DNA from 4 places in the Methylobacterium litchii genome. Region 1 is predicted to be linked to each of the others. Evidence: riboswitches for the same ligand, from Rfam matches in the RefSeq annotation. Region 1 holds a riboswitch; each other region holds the start of a gene.
The links. Region 1 has a riboswitch for cobalamin ahead of AAHF99_RS25320 (TonB-dependent receptor). Riboswitches for the same ligand answer to the same signal wherever they lie in the genome.
Positions count from the first base shown of each region.

Region 2: it holds a riboswitch for cobalamin, as region 1 does, so the genes downstream of both, AAHF99_RS06835 (TonB-dependent receptor) here and AAHF99_RS25320 (TonB-dependent receptor) in region 1, are expected to answer to the same signal.
Region 3: it holds a riboswitch for cobalamin, as region 1 does, so the genes downstream of both, AAHF99_RS10455 (CbtB domain-containing protein) here and AAHF99_RS25320 (TonB-dependent receptor) in region 1, are expected to answer to the same signal.
Region 4: it holds a riboswitch for cobalamin, as region 1 does, so the genes downstream of both, AAHF99_RS16725 (TonB-dependent receptor plug domain-containing protein) here and AAHF99_RS25320 (TonB-dependent receptor) in region 1, are expected to answer to the same signal.

Region 1 covers NZ_JBBXMY010000025.1:27,233-31,416, reverse strand. The annotation lists gene AAHF99_RS25340 (Na+/H+ antiporter subunit E) at 1-458, shown strand, start outside; gene AAHF99_RS25335 (K+/H+ antiporter subunit F) at 455-739, shown strand; gene mnhG (monovalent cation/H(+) antiporter subunit G) at 736-1,077, shown strand; gene AAHF99_RS25325 (hypothetical protein) at 1,084-1,344, opposite strand; cobalamin riboswitch at 1,581-1,776, shown strand; gene AAHF99_RS25320 (TonB-dependent receptor) at 1,910-4,024, shown strand; gene AAHF99_RS25315 (hypothetical protein) at 4,099-4,184, opposite strand, start outside.
Region 2 covers NZ_JBBXMY010000002.1:354,068-358,251, forward strand. The annotation lists gene AAHF99_RS06835 (TonB-dependent receptor) at 1-1,817, opposite strand, end outside; cobalamin riboswitch at 2,051-2,249, opposite strand; gene AAHF99_RS06840 (RluA family pseudouridine synthase) at 2,352-3,656, shown strand; gene AAHF99_RS06845 (hypothetical protein) at 3,776-4,162, shown strand; gene AAHF99_RS06850 (HAD-IA family hydrolase) at 4,176-4,184, shown strand, end outside.
Region 3 covers NZ_JBBXMY010000004.1:224,945-229,128, reverse strand. The annotation lists gene cobW (cobalamin biosynthesis protein CobW) at 1-236, opposite strand, end outside; gene AAHF99_RS10465 (DUF1636 domain-containing protein) at 233-619, opposite strand; gene AAHF99_RS10460 (CbtA family protein) at 612-1,364, opposite strand; gene AAHF99_RS10455 (CbtB domain-containing protein) at 1,381-1,569, opposite strand; cobalamin riboswitch at 1,603-1,790, opposite strand; gene AAHF99_RS10450 (glycoside hydrolase family 44 protein) at 1,830-3,449, opposite strand; gene AAHF99_RS10445 (glycosyltransferase family 2 protein) at 3,446-4,184, opposite strand, start outside.
Region 4 covers NZ_JBBXMY010000009.1:45,487-49,670, reverse strand. The annotation lists gene AAHF99_RS16725 (TonB-dependent receptor plug domain-containing protein) at 1-1,930, opposite strand, end outside; cobalamin riboswitch at 2,050-2,246, opposite strand; gene AAHF99_RS16720 (HoxN/HupN/NixA family nickel/cobalt transporter) at 2,321-3,391, opposite strand; gene AAHF99_RS16715 (copper chaperone PCu(A)C) at 3,615-4,160, opposite strand; gene AAHF99_RS16710 (DUF2244 domain-containing protein) at 4,157-4,184, opposite strand, start outside.

The DNA.
Region 1 (4,184 bases):
CCGCCGGCCTCGCCCTCGCGTGGCTCCTCCTCAACGCCCCGGTGACGCCCGGCAGCCTGCTGCTGGCCCTGGCCGTGGGCCTGACCGTCCCGGCGGTGATGAACGCCCTCCAGGCCCGGCCCGTGCGGGTGAGGGCCCCCGGCGCCCTCCTCCGGCTGGCGGGGATCGTGCTCGTGGACATGGTCCGCTCGAACATCGACGTCGCGCGGATCATCCTCGGCCGGCAAACCGGCGCGCGGCGGACGGGGTTCGTGGCGATCCCCCTCGACCTGCGCGAGCCCTTCGCCCTGTCGCTCCTGTCGATCATCCTCACGGCGACGCCGGGCACCCTTTGGGTGCAGTACGATTCCGACACCGGACGGCTCCTGCTGCACGTCCTCGACTTCACGGACGGCGAGGCCTGGGTCCGCCGGGTGAAGGACCGCTACGAACGTCCCCTGATGGAGATCTTCGCATGAGCGCCGTCACCATCCTCGATTGGGGGCTCGGCCTCGCCCAGGCGATGCTGGTGCTGGCCATGGCCATCGCCGCGTGGCGGATGCTGCGCGGCCCCCGCGCGCAGGACCGGGTGCTCGGCCTCGACACCTTCTATCTCAACGGGATGCTGGCAATCGTGGTGCATGGGATGCGCACCGGCAGCGGCCTGTATTTCGAGGCGGCCTTCATCGTCGGGATGCTCGGCTTCACCGCCTCGGTGGCGCTGGCCAAGTTCCTGATGCAGGGCGAGGTGGTGCAGTGACCGGCGCCGGCCTGCCCGCCTGGGCCGCCCTCCTCGTCGTCGGCCTCGCCCTGACGGGCGCCGCCTTCTCGCTCACCGGCGCCATCGGCCTGATCCGGCTCAAGACCTTCTACGAGCGGGTCCACGCGCCGACGCTGGGCGCGACCCTCGGCATGGCGCTGATCCTGTGCAGCTCGATGCTGCTCCTGTCGCTGATCGAGGGGCGCCTCGTCCTGCGCGACCTGCTGATCGGCGTGTTCCTCACGGTCACGACGCCGGTGACGCTGCTGCTCCTCGCCCGCGCCGCCGCCCACCGCGACCGGCACGAGGGCCGTCCGGGCGCGCCGCCGAAATCCTGAATGCCCTCAGCACCGGTCGCAGACGCTCTCCAGCACGGTGTCGAGGCGCTTCTGCCGCTCGGTGCGCGATCCGGGATCGACCTCCGGTGCCGCCGCGCGGCCCGGCGGGACGGTCTGCCCCACGGTGGAGCGGTAGGGCGCGTTGGCGGTGGTCTCCGGCCCGCCGCCGGTCCCCGTATAGTTGGCCGCCACGGCGCCGCCCGGCAGGGCGAGGCTGCCCGCGATGACGATCCCGGCGACGAGACGGGTGAAACGCTGTCCGGTCATGAGTATGCCCCCTCCTGACGGCTAGAAACGAACACGATGAGCCTCAAACGACAGTGTTGGAGAGCTGTTCCCGGCCCGCCGTGCTCCCCCACACATGTCATCGGGACGTCGGCGTGACGCCGATACTGCGGAGGGGGCGGACCTTCACCAGTCACGGCCCCCGCTCTGCCGCGACCGGGAAAGCACAGTGCCCCGGGAAGCGGCGATGACCGCGTTGACGCCGCCGGCCACCTCTCCGTAAGCTCGGCTTTGACGGTTCCCCTCGGGGATCAAAAGGGAACGCGGTGCGGGGCGACCCGAATCCGCGGCTGCCCCCGCAACTGTGAGCGGCGAGCCCGGCACCACCACGTCACTGGATGAGTCTCATCCGGGAAGACGGTGCAGGGGCGGCGACCCGCGAGCCAGGAGACCTGCCGTCAGTCGTGGTCACACGCGAAACGCGTCGGGCGGGGTGTCCTGGCGGGTGTCGAAGCGCCGGGCTGTGGGGCCGGGCGCGGAGAGTCCTTCGCGGTGACGTGCCACTGCCGCCCCTGAGGCTCCCGTGATCCGTCCCTCGCGCCGATCGTTGCGTGCCGCCCTTGCCCTCTCCGGCCTCGCCGCCCTCCCCGCGCCGGCCACCGCGCTGGAGGCGACCCTCGACGAGATTTCCGTCACCGCCGAGCCGGCTTCCCCCTCCCCGGCCCCAACCCAGGCCACGCCCGCCGCGAGCGCCGGCTATGTCGGCGGCACCACCGGCATCGGCGGTCCGCTCCTCACCGTGGAGTCCGCCAGCGCCGGCCTCGTGTCGGGTGCGGTGATCAACAGCCGGCCGGTGACGCGCCCCGGCGAGGTGCTGGAGGCGGTGCCGGGCCTGATCGTCACGCAGCATTCCGGCGAGGGCAAAGCCAACCAGTTCTTCCTGCGCGGCTTCAACCTCGACCACGGCACCGACATCGCCCTGTTCCTCGACGGCATGCCGCTCAACATGCGCACCCATGCCCACGGCCAGGGCTACGCCGACATCAACTTCCTGATCCCCGAACTCGTCGGGGCGGTGGAATTCCACAAGGGCCCGTATTTCGTCCGCGACGGCGATTTCGCCTCCGCCGGATCGGTGCGGATCGACTATCTCGACAGCACCCCGAAGAACCTCGCGCTCACGTCGATCGGGAGCTTCGGCTACAAGCGGGCGCTGTCCATCGCCTCGGCGCCGCTGGCCGAGGGCCACCTCCTCGTGGCGGCGGACGCGCAGCTCTACGACGGGCCCTGGGTGGTGCCGGATGCGCTGCGCAAGATCAGCACGGTCGCCCGCTACAGCCAGGGCACGGCGCTCGACGGGTTCTCCGTCACCGGCATGGCCTATGCCGCCCGCTGGACCGCCACCAACCAGATCCCCGAACGCGCCGTCGTCTCCGGCCAGCTCGACCGCTACGGCACGCTCAACCCCACCGATGGCGGCAACACCTCGCGGTTCTCCCTCTCCGGCCGGTTCAGCGCGACGGACGACACGGGCGTGACGCGGGCCTCGGCCTACGTGATCCGCTCGCAGCTCAACCTGTTCAACGACTTCACGTATTTTCTCAACGACCCGGTCAACGGCGACCAGTTCCACCAGCTCGACCAGCGCATCATCGGCGGCGGCGAGGCGCTGCACATCTTCCAGGGCGACCTGTTCGGCCTGCCGATGGAGAACGAGGTCGGGGTCCAGACCCGCACGGATTCGATCCGCGTCGGCCTGTTCAACACGACGAACCGGCAGTTCCGCTCCGGCATCCTCGACGACCGGGTGCTGGAGACGAGCGGGGCATTCTACTTCGACAACCGCGTGCGCTGGACCGACTGGCTGCGCACCAGCCTCGGCTTCCGCGCGGACGGCTATTACGCCAGCGTCGTCTCGGACACGCCGGCCAATTCGGGCAAGGCGCGGGACGCCATCGTCAACCCGAAGCTCGGCCTCGTGCTCGGGCCATGGTTCGACACCGAACTCTACCTGAATTACGGCGGCGGCTTCCATTCGAACGACGTACGCGGCGTGACCGCCACGGTCGATCCGACCTCTTCACTGTTCAACACCACCCGCTCGCCCTTCCTCGTCCCCTCGACGGGCTACGAGATCGGCCTGCGCAACCGGTCCATCGCGGGCCTGGAGACGAGCCTCGCCCTGTTCCGGCTCGATTTCGCCTCCGAGAACCTGTTCCAGGGCGACACCGGCACGACGGAGCCGAGCCGCCCGACCCGCCGCTTCGGCGTGGAATGGACGAACCGCTACGCGGTGACGCCCTGGCTCTCGCTGGAGGGCGATCTGACGATCACCAACGCCCGGTTCTCGAATGTCGACCCGGTGGGCAACCGGGTGCCGGAGGCGCCGACCACCATCGCCTCGGCCGGCATCACCTTCGGCGAGCCGCTGGGCTGGTTCGGATCGCTCCGCTTCCGCTATTTCGGGCCGCGCCCGCTGATCGAGGACAATTCGATCCGCTCGCGCCCGACGGCGCTCCTCAACGGCCGGGTCGGCTACAATTTCGAGAACGGCGTCAGCGTCTCGCTCGACGTGCTGAACCTGACGAACAGCCGATCCGACCAGATCACCTACGCCTATGTCTCGCGCCTGCCCGGCGAGCCGGCCGAGGGGCTGATCGACCGGGTGTTCCACCCCGTGGAGCCGACCGCCGTGCGTTTGACCATCGCCGGGCGGTTCTGACCGGGCGCGTTAAGGCTTGGGCGCCTGGTCGGTCTGCGGCCCATCTTGGTCGTGTCGGCGGTGCCGTTGCCGATTCAGGGGCCGGAGGGTTGCTCGCCGTCCCGGCCGAGGACTTCGGCGGCATAGCGGGAGCGGGCGGCGGCGTCCGGCCTTCCGCCGT
Region 2 (4,184 bases), on a different contig from region 1:
ATCTGGTCGAAGCTGTCGTATTGCGCGTGCAGGAGGGCGAGGTTGCCGTCGAGCCGCCAGCCCGGCGTAAACCGCCAGCCCAGCGCCAACTCTACGCCCTGCGAGGATTGACTCCCCACCTGCACGCCGACCGCCGACGAGCCGGGCAGGCGCGAGATCAGGTTGTCCTTCACGATGCGGTAGCCGGCGAGTGTCCATTCGAGGGCGCCATCGAAGGCCAGCCCCTTGGCACCGACCTCGATCTGGTCGCCGGTCGCCAGCTTGAAGCCCGCGAGCGATTGCGACAGCGTGATGAGGCTCCCGACCGGATCGGTGGCGTAGCTATATTGCGCGTAGAGGGCGCTGTCGGGCGTCGGGTTGTAGACGAGGCCGAACCGGTAGCCGAGCGCCTGGAAGCTTCGGTCGAACTGCGCGCCGGTCTGCAGATCCTGCCGGTGCAGCGTCGGCAGGTCGAGGCGCGCACCCGTGAGGAAGGACAGCTTGTCGGTGATGACCAGCCGATCCTCGGCGAAGAACGAGGCCTGATTGGTTTGCGTGGCATAGGCCGGGATCGCCCGGCCGTTCTGCGGGAACAGGCCGGGATCGTAGCCGACGAGGGGCACGCTCGTGGTCTGGTCGAAGTAGAAGTTGTTCGTGTGCCGGAAGTCGATGTGATTGACATCGAAGCCCACCGAGACATCGTTCGGCCGCCCGAACAGCGCGCCCCGGAACGTGGCGTCCAGGCGATTCCCGATCTGCTCCTGGTTGTGGTAGATTTCCAGGTAATCGGAGCGGTCCACGAGGCCGGTGCCCCGGTTGAACGCGTATTGCTCCACGTCCAGCCAATGCCGCCGGCTCGTAAGCGTGTAGGCCGTGTTGCGGATGGTGATGTCGGCGGAGGGCGACCATTCGGTCTTGAGCGCGGTCCAGTTGTCGGCCCAGGTGATCTTCGGATCGCGGACGTTGTAGTTGTTGAACCGGATCAGGTCCGGGATCCGCCCCTCGACCAACGGGGTGCCCCAGTAGCGCATCGGCTCCTGATAGCCGAGGTCGTGCGAGAGGGTGATGGCGAGGTCGGGGCTCGGGCGGAACAGCAAGGCCGCCGACACCGCGAGGTTGCGGAAATCGCCCGCCTGATTGAGCCAGCCATCCGCCCGGTTGCCGCTGACGTTCAATCGGTAGGCGAAGGTGTCGCCGTAATCGGCCTGCGCGATGCCGCCGCCCGAATCGAGAGCCAGCCGGGCGACCCCGTCCGAGCCGACCACCGCCCGCGCGGTGTTGATGGGCACGAAGGTCGGCTTCTTCGGCACGACGTTGATGATGCCGCCGATGGCGCCGTCGCCGTAGAGCACGGAGGACGGGCCGCGCAGCACCTCAATGCGCTCGACGTTCCACGTGTCGAACGGGAACGTCACCGTGCCGGCGCCGACGTAGAAGCGCGTGCCGTCGTAGAGCTGCTGGATCGACGTCGGCCCCGCGAAGCCCCGGCTGGTGAAGGTGCCGTTTCCGTAGCCCGGCGTGGCGACGGCGGTGACGCCCGTGGCGTCCTGCGTCACGGCGTCGATGATCCTGTCCTGGCCGCGCAACCGTGCGGTTTCGCCAGAGACGATATCGACGCTGGCCGGCGTTTCGAGGGGCGTCAGGCCGAGGCGGCTCGCCGTGCGGTCCGGGGTGCGCAGGTTGAGGCCGGTGGGCGAGGCGCGGGTGAGGCTCACCCCGCCCTCCCCTTCGACGGACAATTGATCGAGGGTCACGGCCTCCTGCGCGGAGGCGGGGGACACGATGGCGAGGGGAGCGACAAGAGCCAACAGGCGGCGTCTGGAACGGGAAACGGACATCGATGGACGGACTCCGGCGCGGCGGATGCCGGCCTCACCCCACATGCAATGTAACAACATTACATGTCCAGCTTGTCGCGAAGGCTCGGGCAGAACCTCGGCGGATGGCTGGAATGCGGGCATGGCGGACGCGGGCGCGCTGCTGTGGCACGTCACCGCGAACGAGGCCTCGGCAGCGCCGCTCAGGGCGCAGCTTCGACACCCGCCAGGACACCCCGCCCGGCGCGTTTCGCGTGTGACCACGGCTGACGGCAGGTCTCCTGGCTCACGGGTCGCCGCCGTCCCACCGTCTTCCCGGGCGAACCGGCCCAGTGACGTGAATGGTGGAAAAGCTCACCGCTTACAGTTGCGGGGGCAGCCGCGGCTTCGGGTTGCCCCACACCGCGTTCCCTTTTGATCCCCGAAAGGGGAACCGTCACGGCCACGCTAGGCGACGCACTCCCCCCGCGTCAACGCTCGCAAAGCGGCTATCCCGGGGCAAGACTTTGCCGGGTGCGGCCAGCGATGCTATGCGGCGGGCATTCCAGGAAGATCATGACCACACGACCTCCCCGCCGCGGCGGCCCTTCCGGCGGCAATGGCCGCCCCGATGGACGGCCGGGCCGCAAGCCGCCGTTCGGCGCCAACCGCGCCCGCACCGGCCCGCGCACCAGCGCCCACGATGCCGCCGAGCGCGCCGCCCGCGCCCGCGGCGACGATTCAAGCGAGCGCTCGCCGTGGATTCCGGCCGCCGCGCCGGAGCCGCGCGAGCCGCGCAAGCCCAAACCAAAGCCCGAGCCCGTGGCCCCGCCCCCCGGCCCGAGCAAGCGGGAGCAGCGCGCCGAGGCCTCGGCGACCCTCGCCTCCGGCGTGCAGACGCTGATGGTGGAGGCGGACGAGGCGGGGATGCGGATCGACCGCTTCCTCACAGCGCGGTTCCCGCAGCTACCCTTCACCCGCGTGCAGAGCATCGTCCGCAAGGGCGAGCTGCGCGTCGACGGCAAGCGCGCCAAGCCGAACGACCGGCTGGAGCCGGGGATGAGCGTGCGCGTGCCGCCGCTGCGCCTCGACCAGCCGAACGACCGCCCGCGCAGCGCCGCCCGCGATTCGGACGACGCCACCTTCCTGCGGAGCCTCATCCTGTACGAGGATGCGGAGATGATGGTGCTGAACAAGCCCTTCGGCCTCGCCGTGCAGGGGGGCTCGGGCACCGTCCGACATGTCGATGGCCTCCTCGAATCGCTGATCGGGCCGGACGGGCAGAAGCCCCGCCTCGTCCACCGGCTCGACAAGGACACGGCCGGCTGCCTCATCATCGCGAAGACGCGGCTCGCCGCCTCGACGCTGGCCAAGAGCTTCCGCTCGCGCAACGCCCGCAAGATCTACTGGGCGCTTTGCGCCGGGGTGCCGCGCGTCAAGCAGGGCCGGGTCTCGACCTATCTCGCCAAAGACGAGCCGACCGATGCCGACGCGCGGATGCGCATCGCCAAGCACGGTGACGAGGGTGCCACACACGCGCTCACCTATTACGCCACGGTCGATCACGTGGCGCAGAAGCTGTCCTGGCTATCGTTCAAGCCGGTGACGGGGCGCACGCACCAGTTGCGCGCCCACGCGGCCCATATCGGCCACCCCATCGTCGGCGACCCGAAATACTTCTCGGTCGAGAACTGGGAATTGCCCGGCGGCATCCAGAACCGCCTGCACCTCCTGGCGCGGCGGATCGTGATCCCGCATCCGCGCACGGGGAAGCCCGTGGACGTGAGCGCGCCGCTGCCGCAGCACATGCAGCAGAGCTGGAACCTCCTCGGTTTCGATGCCGGGCGGTACGATCCGGTGGTGGACGCACCGGAAGATTGATCGGCCGGAGCGCTCCTGCGGGCGGCCATGCCTTGGCAACGGCGCCGCCTGCCTCATATGCTGCCTTGCTCGGCCGCGCGCCTGCCTGCCGGGATATCCGACGGTCGAGACCCTGGGACATGAAGCTCGCGACTCTGGCCTGCCTCGCCGCCCTGTGCCTGACGGCGCCCATCGCCCATGCGGCGCCGGGCGATGCCGCGCCGGCTCCGCAGAAGCCGGCGGCGTCCAAACCCGAGCCTGCGAAGGCGGAACCCGCCAAGGTCGAGGCGCCCGTTGCCCGCGCCGAGCCCCGTGCCGCCGGCGCACCCGTCGTCGGCAGTCGCGACAAGCGGCGGCGCTCCTACGCGGCTTGCAACCGGGCCTCGCACCAGCGTGGCTATCGCGGCGGCAAGCGGCGGCGGTTCCTCATCCGCTGCCGCCTCGGCTACGAGCGCACCCGCCACCAGCAACAGCAGCAGCAGGCGCCCGCCGCCGCGCCCGCGCCTGCACCCGTTCGCAAGCCATGAGATGGGGCTGCCGATGAGGCTC
Region 3 (4,184 bases), on a different contig from region 1:
GCGACGGTGCAGCAGATGCAGCCGTTCGGAAGCTCCACGATGGACTCCTCGGTGCAGCCCTCGATGCCGCAGGCGGCGAGGAACGAGCGGTCGAAGCCGACATCGCCGAACTCGTTGACGAGGATCGCGAGCTTGCGGCCCTTCGCATTCTCCACGACGTGGCGGACGAGGGTCGTCTTGCCGGCGCCGAGGAAGCCGGTGACGATCGTGCAGGGGATCTTCGCGACGATGGTCATTCGGCGGCCTCGGGGATGGGGGGCAGAGGGGGAAACGGCGGGATGCGGGCGATCACGCCCGAGCGGAATTCCTTCGGGCGCTCCCGCCAGGGGACGATCCCGTCCGGGGTGCCGTCATACGCTTTGAGGCCGTTGAGGATGGTGGTCGCGGCGGCCTCCGCGTCGAGGTCGCCGTAGACGTAGGTCCAGCGGTTGGGCGACGCGACGGCCACCGTGCAGGGCCGCTTGCAGACCGAGAGGCATTCCACCGGCTCGACGCGCAGGCCCTCGGCCCGACGTGCCAATTCGGCATGGAGGCGTGCCCCGGCGCGGGGGCCCTCCGGGTCGTCGCCCTCGCGCTTGCAGGTGGTGCAGACGTAGAGGATCGTGACGGGCTCAGGCATGACGGTGCCTCGCCGAGCCGACATTCTGCCACGCCCAGCCGAAGCCGAGGCCGATCATGGCCCAGAACACCGCGCCGATGGCGAGGGATCGGGCGGCGAACTGCGCCGCGAGGGCGGCCGGCACTTCCGACGCGCTGTCGGGCGGCGGCGGCGCTCCGGCGATGTGGGGTCCGGCGATCAGCACGAGCCCGCCCAGGATGGCGATGAACGAGCGGCGCACGCCGATGAGGTAGAGGCCCATCGCCGTCGCGGCGGCGGTCATCACCCACCACGCCTGACGGGCCAGCAGCGGCGCCGCCTCCTGCCCCGGCAGTTCCGGCGGCAGGCCGAGGGAGGGCGCCAGGGAGACGCTGGCGAAGCCGGCTAGCGCGAAGGCGAGTCCGGTCTGCAGCGTCGGCTCCCGGCCGCAGGCGATCAGCACCGCGCCGAGCATCAGGGCGTAGCCCACGCCGCCGACGAGGGTCGCGAGGCCGGTGAAGGCCATGCGCTGAAAGCCGGGCGCGGGCTGCCACTCCGGCGCCGCATCGGGCGCCGCGTGGTCGTGGCCCGCATGGGCGAGCACGATCGGCAGGGCCGGGGCAAGGAGGGAGGGGGGAAGGGCCTGCGCCGCGCGGCTGGGCTCCCGCTGCTCGTACTTCTCCGCCTCAAGGATGAGGGGCGAGGTCAAGGCGAGTTGCAGCCCCGTGGCGACGACAGCCGCGAGGAAGCCGGCGGCCAGCGCCGCCGACAGAAGGCGAAGGATCATTCCTGGCGCGATCGCGTCAGTGGCAGGGGAAGTTCTGGGCGTGCCGGAAATCGTGCGCCGCGTTGTGGAGCGCGATGGCCGGCGAGAAGCCCGCCATGAACACGAGGCCGAGGCCGAGGAATGCCGCAAGCGCAGCCGCCATCAGGCGCTCGTTGGCGCGGGTGGCGACGGGGGCAAAGGACGAGGACTGCGTCGTGGTCGTCATCTGGGCTCTCCAGCCGCCCCACCGGCGGCGTTGCGAAAAGTCGGGATGACGGCAGGTCTCCTGGCTCGCGGCTCGGCGCGCCCGCCGCCTTCCCGGATCGCTCCGGTGGCTGTTGGCAGGCGCTCGCCGCTTACAGTTGCGGGGGCAGCCGCGGGTTCGGGCAGGCCCTCACCGCGTTCCCTTTTCACCCCTCTCGGGGCACCGTCATCCGACCTGTGTAGACGGACTCCGTGCCCGGCACAACGGCAACCGCTCTCCATTCAATTGGGCGCAACCACGCAATGCCGGGCCGAACGCGCCGGCAGCATCAGGCGTAGCGTGCCACCGGAGACCGGCTCGGGTGCGCCCATCGCGCTCATCTCGGGATGGCGGGCATCGAAACCGTAGCTTGTGAGACGCGAGGCCGGCAGTGGTCGCTCGAGGGCGATCTCCACTATCCGCGTCTCGGCCGCGCGGTTGATCGCCACGAGGTGCAGCCTCGCCCCGTCGGTGCCGGCCCGCACGGTGAGGCCATCGGGCCGCGCGGCCTCGACGGGCAGGGCGTTGTCGGGGAAGCGGCCTTCTCGGCCGTCGTAGTTGCGATAGAGCCGGAAGGCCGTCCCCAGCCAGCCGGCGAGGGACCCCCAATGGGCTGTGAGCAGCACCTCGGGCCGGGCGAACCGCGCGAGGGCGTCGGCCAGGGCGAGGCCGGAGGCGAGTTGCCCCGCGCCGCCGTAATTGTACTCCGTCACGGCGGTGCGGGTGCCGGGGAAGTTCGCCGCCGTCAGCCGTTCGAGGCTCGGCAGCAGCGGCAGGGCGAGGCCGCCCTCGTTCGATACGGGCAGCGCCTGCGAGACCCAGCTCGCCTCGCGAAAACCCGCCTCGGTGAGGGAGCGCGGCGCGTCGAGCAGCGGCCCGGCCAGGGCCGGATCCTGCGTGCGGAACAGGGTGCCCCGCTCGCTGAACGGGTACCAATGGACGTCGAGGGCATCGAGCAGGCGCTTGCCCTCGCGCTCGGAGGCGAGGCGAAAGGCGTCGAGATACGCGGCCAGGAAGCTGCCGTGGTGGCGGTAGGCGTTCCAATCGGGGGCGTTCTGCAGGCTCACCATCCCCGTGGCGCCCCAGCTTGCCGGGCCGATCACCCATGCGTCGGGATCGATGGCCTTGATCGCCCGCGCCGCCTTGATCGACCGGGCGAGCAAATCCGCGATCCGCACGGGCGCCCGCACGATGCGCGGGTGCTGCGTCGCCCAGAGGCCGGGCTCGTTGTCGAGGATGTAGCCGCGGATGCCCGTGGCGCCGGAGGCGGGGCCGTAGCGGGCGACGAGCCGCGCCAGGAGGTGCGGGATGTCCGCGACGCGCGGGTCCACGAGCGCGGAGGCGCCGCGCCGTCCCTCCCACGAGACCGGCACGAAGCGCGGGGAGGGGGCGGCTCGGTCGGCCGGGACGGGGCCGTCCTTGTCGGCCGCGACGAAGCCCGCGAGCGGCAGGGTGACGATGCTTCGCGCGCCCATCGCCAGCGAGGCGCCGTGCATCGCCGCGATCACCGCGCCGGGCACGCCGCGCTCGGCGGGCGGCAGGCCGAGGCTCTGGCTCAGGAAATCGCCGTTCGCCTGCTGCCAATCCTTGCCGGCGTTGCAGGCATTGTTGGTCCAGTTGTAGCTCGTGGCGAAGTTGCCCCCGAAGCGGCGGAGTGTGACGCCGGCCGCCCGGTCGAGTTCCGCCGAGGGCGGGCCGCCGTCGAGGGTGCCGATCTCGCCGGAGCCGTAGATCAGCGGGCTCACCGGCACCGGCTCGGCGCCGTTGCGGACCCGCACGCTCAGCGGCTCGCCCGCGTGGGATGGGCCGGCCCAGATCGTCGCCCCGGCGCCCGCGAGCAGCGCCCGGCGGCTCGGCCTCACGAGACGAGCCCGGACCCGTAGAGCGATCCCCGGAAGCGGGTCATCCAGAACACCTTGCCGAGGCCGCCGCAGGCCGCGATCCCGTGATGGCGCGCGGCGGGCGGGTTGATCGGCTTCAGGAGCAGCGACAGCACCCCGGAGATGATGGTCTGCGCGACGCCGACCAGCATCCACCGCGCCACCTCCAGGCGGCGGCGGGGGGAGGCCATCTCATGCACGAAGGTACGGATCTGGCCGCTGAGGAAGCGGCGGCGGCGGACATAGGCCCAGTCGAGCCGGCGCGGGGGCACCCATTCCGTCACCTCGGCGGCGGCGGCCCAGCCGAAGCGCCGGCCCTCGTGGACGAGGCGCTGGAGGAACAGGCTGTCCTCGCCGCCGATGCTGTTCAGGCGCTCCTCGAACGGCCCGCCCGGGATCGCGCAGACCGAGGCCGCGAAGAGCGAGTTGTTCGTGCCGAGATAGGCGGCGCGGTGGGTGACGTCACCGCCGTCCTCGGCGGTGACGCCCCGCGCGAAATAGGCGGCGAAGGCGCCGATCTCGCGGTCGTCGTCGGCGAGCGCGCTGACGGGGCCGAACACCGCGTCGTAGCCGCCCCGGCGGGCGACCGCGAGGAGCGCCGCCAGCCAATGCGGGCCGCCGGTCTCGTCGTCGTCGATGAAGGCGATCCATTCGCCCCGCGCCGCCGCGACCCCGGCGTTGCGCGCCGTGGCGATGCCGGGCTGGGGCACCGAGACG
Region 4 (4,184 bases), on a different contig from region 1:
CCGGGCCCTGGAAGCCGGTCGGGTTCTGGTAGCGCTGGTCGAACAGGTTATCGATCCGCCCGAACACCGTCAGGGTCTCGCTCCAGGCGTAGTTGACCGACAGGTTCACCAGGGTGAAGCCGGGGGCCTTCAGGCGCGGCACGGAGAAGTCGCGGTTGCCGTCCACGAACGACCCCAGCACGATGAGCGTGCCGGTCATGGTCAGGCCCGACATCAGGTTCCAAATCGCGGTCGCGCTGACCTTGTTGCGGGGCCGGCGCAGCAACTCCTGGTGGGCGATCTCGTACTTCGTCACCGTGGTGGTCCAGTCCAGCCGCCCGCTCCAGAACTCGTTGAACCGCAGGGCGACGAAGCTCTCGGTGCCGTAGGCGGTCGCCCGGCCGACATTCACGTTGGTCGAGAAGGTCGGGTAGTAGGCCGTCTGGATCAGGTTCTTGAAGTCTGTCTGATAGTAGGTCGCACCCACGGTCATGAACCCGTCGAACAGCGGCTGCTCGAAGCCGCCGTCGAACCCGAAGCTTTCCTCCGGCCGCAGGTTCGGGTTCCCGAAGAAGCGGAAGCCCGGGTAATCCTGATAGAGTTGGCTGAGGGTCGGGGGCTTGAAGCCGGTGCCGACGCTGCCCTTCAAGCGGGTCCCCGTGCCGGGCACGATGTAGCTCGGCGCCACCCGGTAGGTGGTGGCGCCGCCGAACTGGTCGTTCGCGTCGTGCCGGATGTTGGCCACCAGCGCGGCTCCCGCGAAGGGCGTCGTCTGAAGCTCGGCGAAGCCGGCGGTGTTGCCGTTGGACCGGTCGATGCCGGTCGTCTCGAAGCGCTCATCCTCGCGCTGGGCCCCGAACAGGACGAGGTTGCCGGGCGAGACCTGCCAGTCGCCACGGTAATCGAACCGGGTTCGTTCACCGAGGTAGGTGGTGGGCGTCGGCGGCGCGAGCGGGTCGAGCGGGCCGGCGAACAGGCAGTCGAACTTCGAGTAATTCGCGCCGAAGACGTTGTGGAAGCCCGGCACCGGCGTCCACTCGGCCTCGCCCCTCATGATCAGTTGCTGCTGGTCGTTGAGGTTCCGGTACGGCAGCGGCACGTACGAGAAGCCGCCATCGGCCTGGTCGAGATAGGCGCTGTCGGAAAAGCGCAGGACGTAATTGAGGCGGAACGCGTCGGTAAGTTGCGCCCCGAGCTTGGTCGAGACCGTCTTGATGTCGGTGAAGGCGGTCCGCAGCGGCACGCCGCGGGGTAGTAGCTCGAACGGGGTGATCTGGACGGCGGATTGCCGGATGTGGCCGACCGACACCGAGTAGTCGAAGATCCCCTCTGAGCCCGAGATGTTGCCGAACTGGTTGAACGTGCCGAACGAGCCGCCCTCGACGGTCGCCGTCGCTTGAGCCGGCCCTTCGCCACGCTTGGTCACGACGGAGATGACGCCGCCGATGGCGTCGGCCCCGTAGAGGCCGCTCTGCGGCCCGCGCAACACCTCGATCCGCGAGAGGTCGTAGGTCTGCAACTGGCTGAAGTCGAAGGCGCGGTTCGGGGTCGAGGGGTCGTTGACGTCGATGCCGTCGATCTGAACCTTCACGTGGTTCGAGTTGGTGCCGCGGATGAAGACCGAGGTCTGGCCGCCGGCGCCGCCGGTCTGCACGACGTTGAGGCCGGGCACCTGCTGCAGGGCATCCGGCACCGTCCGGCGCTGCTGCTCCTGAAGCAGGCGGTCGGTGAGCACGGTGACGCTCGATCCGGTGTTGGCAATCGGCGTCGGCACACCTGTGGCCGAGACCGAAATCTCGGACAGGGAGACCGCGGCCTGCGCGCCTCCCTGGGCATCGGCGAAGGGCGCGGCGACCTGCTGCGCGAAGGCGGGAATGGAGACGAGCAGCGCGGATGCGGCGCAGGACAGCGCCAGCGTGCGCCGGAGCGCGGAGGGGACGGAACAGGACACGGGACGGCCTCGGGGGACGGCTGTGGCACGTCACCGCGAACGAGGCCTCGGCGGTCGCGTCCTCAAGGGAACCACGGCGCCGCGACACCTCCCAGGACACCCCGCCCGGCAAGCTCCGCGTGTGACCACGGCTGACGGCAGGTCTCCTGGCTCACGGGTCGCTGTCCTCTCATCGTCTTCCCGGGCGAGGCCGCCCAGTGACGCCGTGATGAAGGACTCGCCGCTTACAGTTGCGGGGGCAGCCGCGGCATCGAGCTTGCACCCTCACCGCGTTCCCTTTTGATCCCCGAGGGGAACCGTCGCGCTTACGCTAGGCGATACGGAAACAACGCGTCAATTGCCGCAGGCATTTTCGTCTGGATTGGGCCTTTTGCGACAGCCTCACAGAACTCAGGCGGCGTCGGCCGGTGTCGCCGCGATCTTGTCGAAGCCGCCGAGGCGATAGACCAAGTAGGACAGGAGCCATGCCGCCGCGAATAGGCCGACAATGGCGAAGCCGAGAACGCCAAAATTGTCGTTGACCGCACCGATCCAAGTCCAGAAGCTTCCCTTTAGACCGAGCTTGTCGCCGATGAGGTTGAGAGCCTCCAGCGTGCCGATCACGAGGGCGACTGCGACGGAGACCAGGGTGATCGTCAGGTTGTAGAACAGCTTCCGGACCGGCTGCACGTAAGCCCAGTTGTAAGCGCCCAGCATCAGCACACCGTCAGTGGCATCCACCAGCGCCATCCCGGCGGTGAACAGCGCTGGGAAGACGAGAATCGTCCCGATGCCGGTCCCTCTGCTGGCCTCTGCCGCCGAGAGGCCGAACAGGCTCACCTCGGTCGCCGTATCGAAGCCCAGCGCGAAGAGGAAGCCCAGCGGGTACATGTGCCAGGATCGGGTCACGAGGCGAAACAGGGGGCGCAGAAGGCGCGCGAGCAAGCCCTGGTTGGCAAGCAGCAGATCGAGATCCTCCACGACGTAGCGTCCCGTGCGGCGCACCTGCCGGAAGGTACGCCAGACGCCGGTGAGTACGACGAGATTGACCACGCCGATGAGGATCAGGAACGCGGCCGAGACGCTCGTACTGATGAGGCTTCCAAGCTCCCGATAGCCTTCTGAGGCGGTCAACAGGCTCTGGGCCGCGAAGGCCACCGCGGCGGCCGCGATGACGATGATCGTGGAGTGACCGAGCGCGAACCAGAAGCCGACCGTGACCGGCCGCTGACCGTCTTGCATGAGCTTACGGGTGACGTTGTCGATGGCGGCGATGTGGTCCGGATCGACCGCATGGCGCAGACCGAAGACGTAGGCCAGCAGCGCGGTCGAGAGCAGCGCAGGCTGTCCTGCGAACAGGCTATAGGCCCAGAGCCACGCCGCGACATTGGCTGTGATCAGCACGGCGTAGAGCAGGCCGACCCTCTGCCGCAATCCACGGACGTGCTTGCTGTGGGAGGGGGCGATGATCGAGCAACGCATCAGCCGAAGTACCTAGAAGACGGCCACCCGGCAGGACCATGGCGCCGATGGTCGTGCCGGACGAGACCGGAGAAGGAACAGACCTGGGTCGAGGACCGGCCAAACCCGAGGGTGTTGAGCCCCCGGGTCCGAGAATGGTCGCTATCCCGGCCATGGCGATGGCTCGCGTACGAAAACCGGGGGTTAGCGACGCGGTCCTCGCGAGAAGCGAGGCAGAGCGTTCTCAGTGCTGATGGCCACCGCCATGGTCCATCGTCATGCCTCCGGCTTCGCCGCCGGGCGCCTTGGCGGCAATACTCTCGACGGCGAACTCCACCGGCACGGAGCCCGCCTTCTTGAAGGTCAACGTGCCCTTGACGCGTGTTCCCTTCTTGAGCTGATCCTTCAGGCCCATGAACATGAGATGGTAGCCGCCGGGGGCGAGCGTCACCGTCTCGCCGGGCTTGATCGCGAGCCCGCCCTCGACAGGGGCCATCTTCATCACGCCCCCCTCCATCGACATCGTGTGCAACTCGACGCTGCCCGATTCAGCAAAGGTGCCGCCGGTGAGCGTATCGGGCTCGGCGCCCGTGTTCGTGACGGTCAGGTAGCCACCCGCGACCTTCGCCCCGTTGGGCGTCGCCCGCGACCAGGGGTGACCGATCTTCAGGGCGCCCGCCGTGTAGTCGTGCGCGGCGGCGAGCGGGGCGACGAACAACGCACCCGCGAGGCCATAGCCGACGACGCCAAGGACGGACTTTCGGACTGCTGAACGTGTGAAACGGATCATTGTGCTTCTCTCGGTGACAGGTGT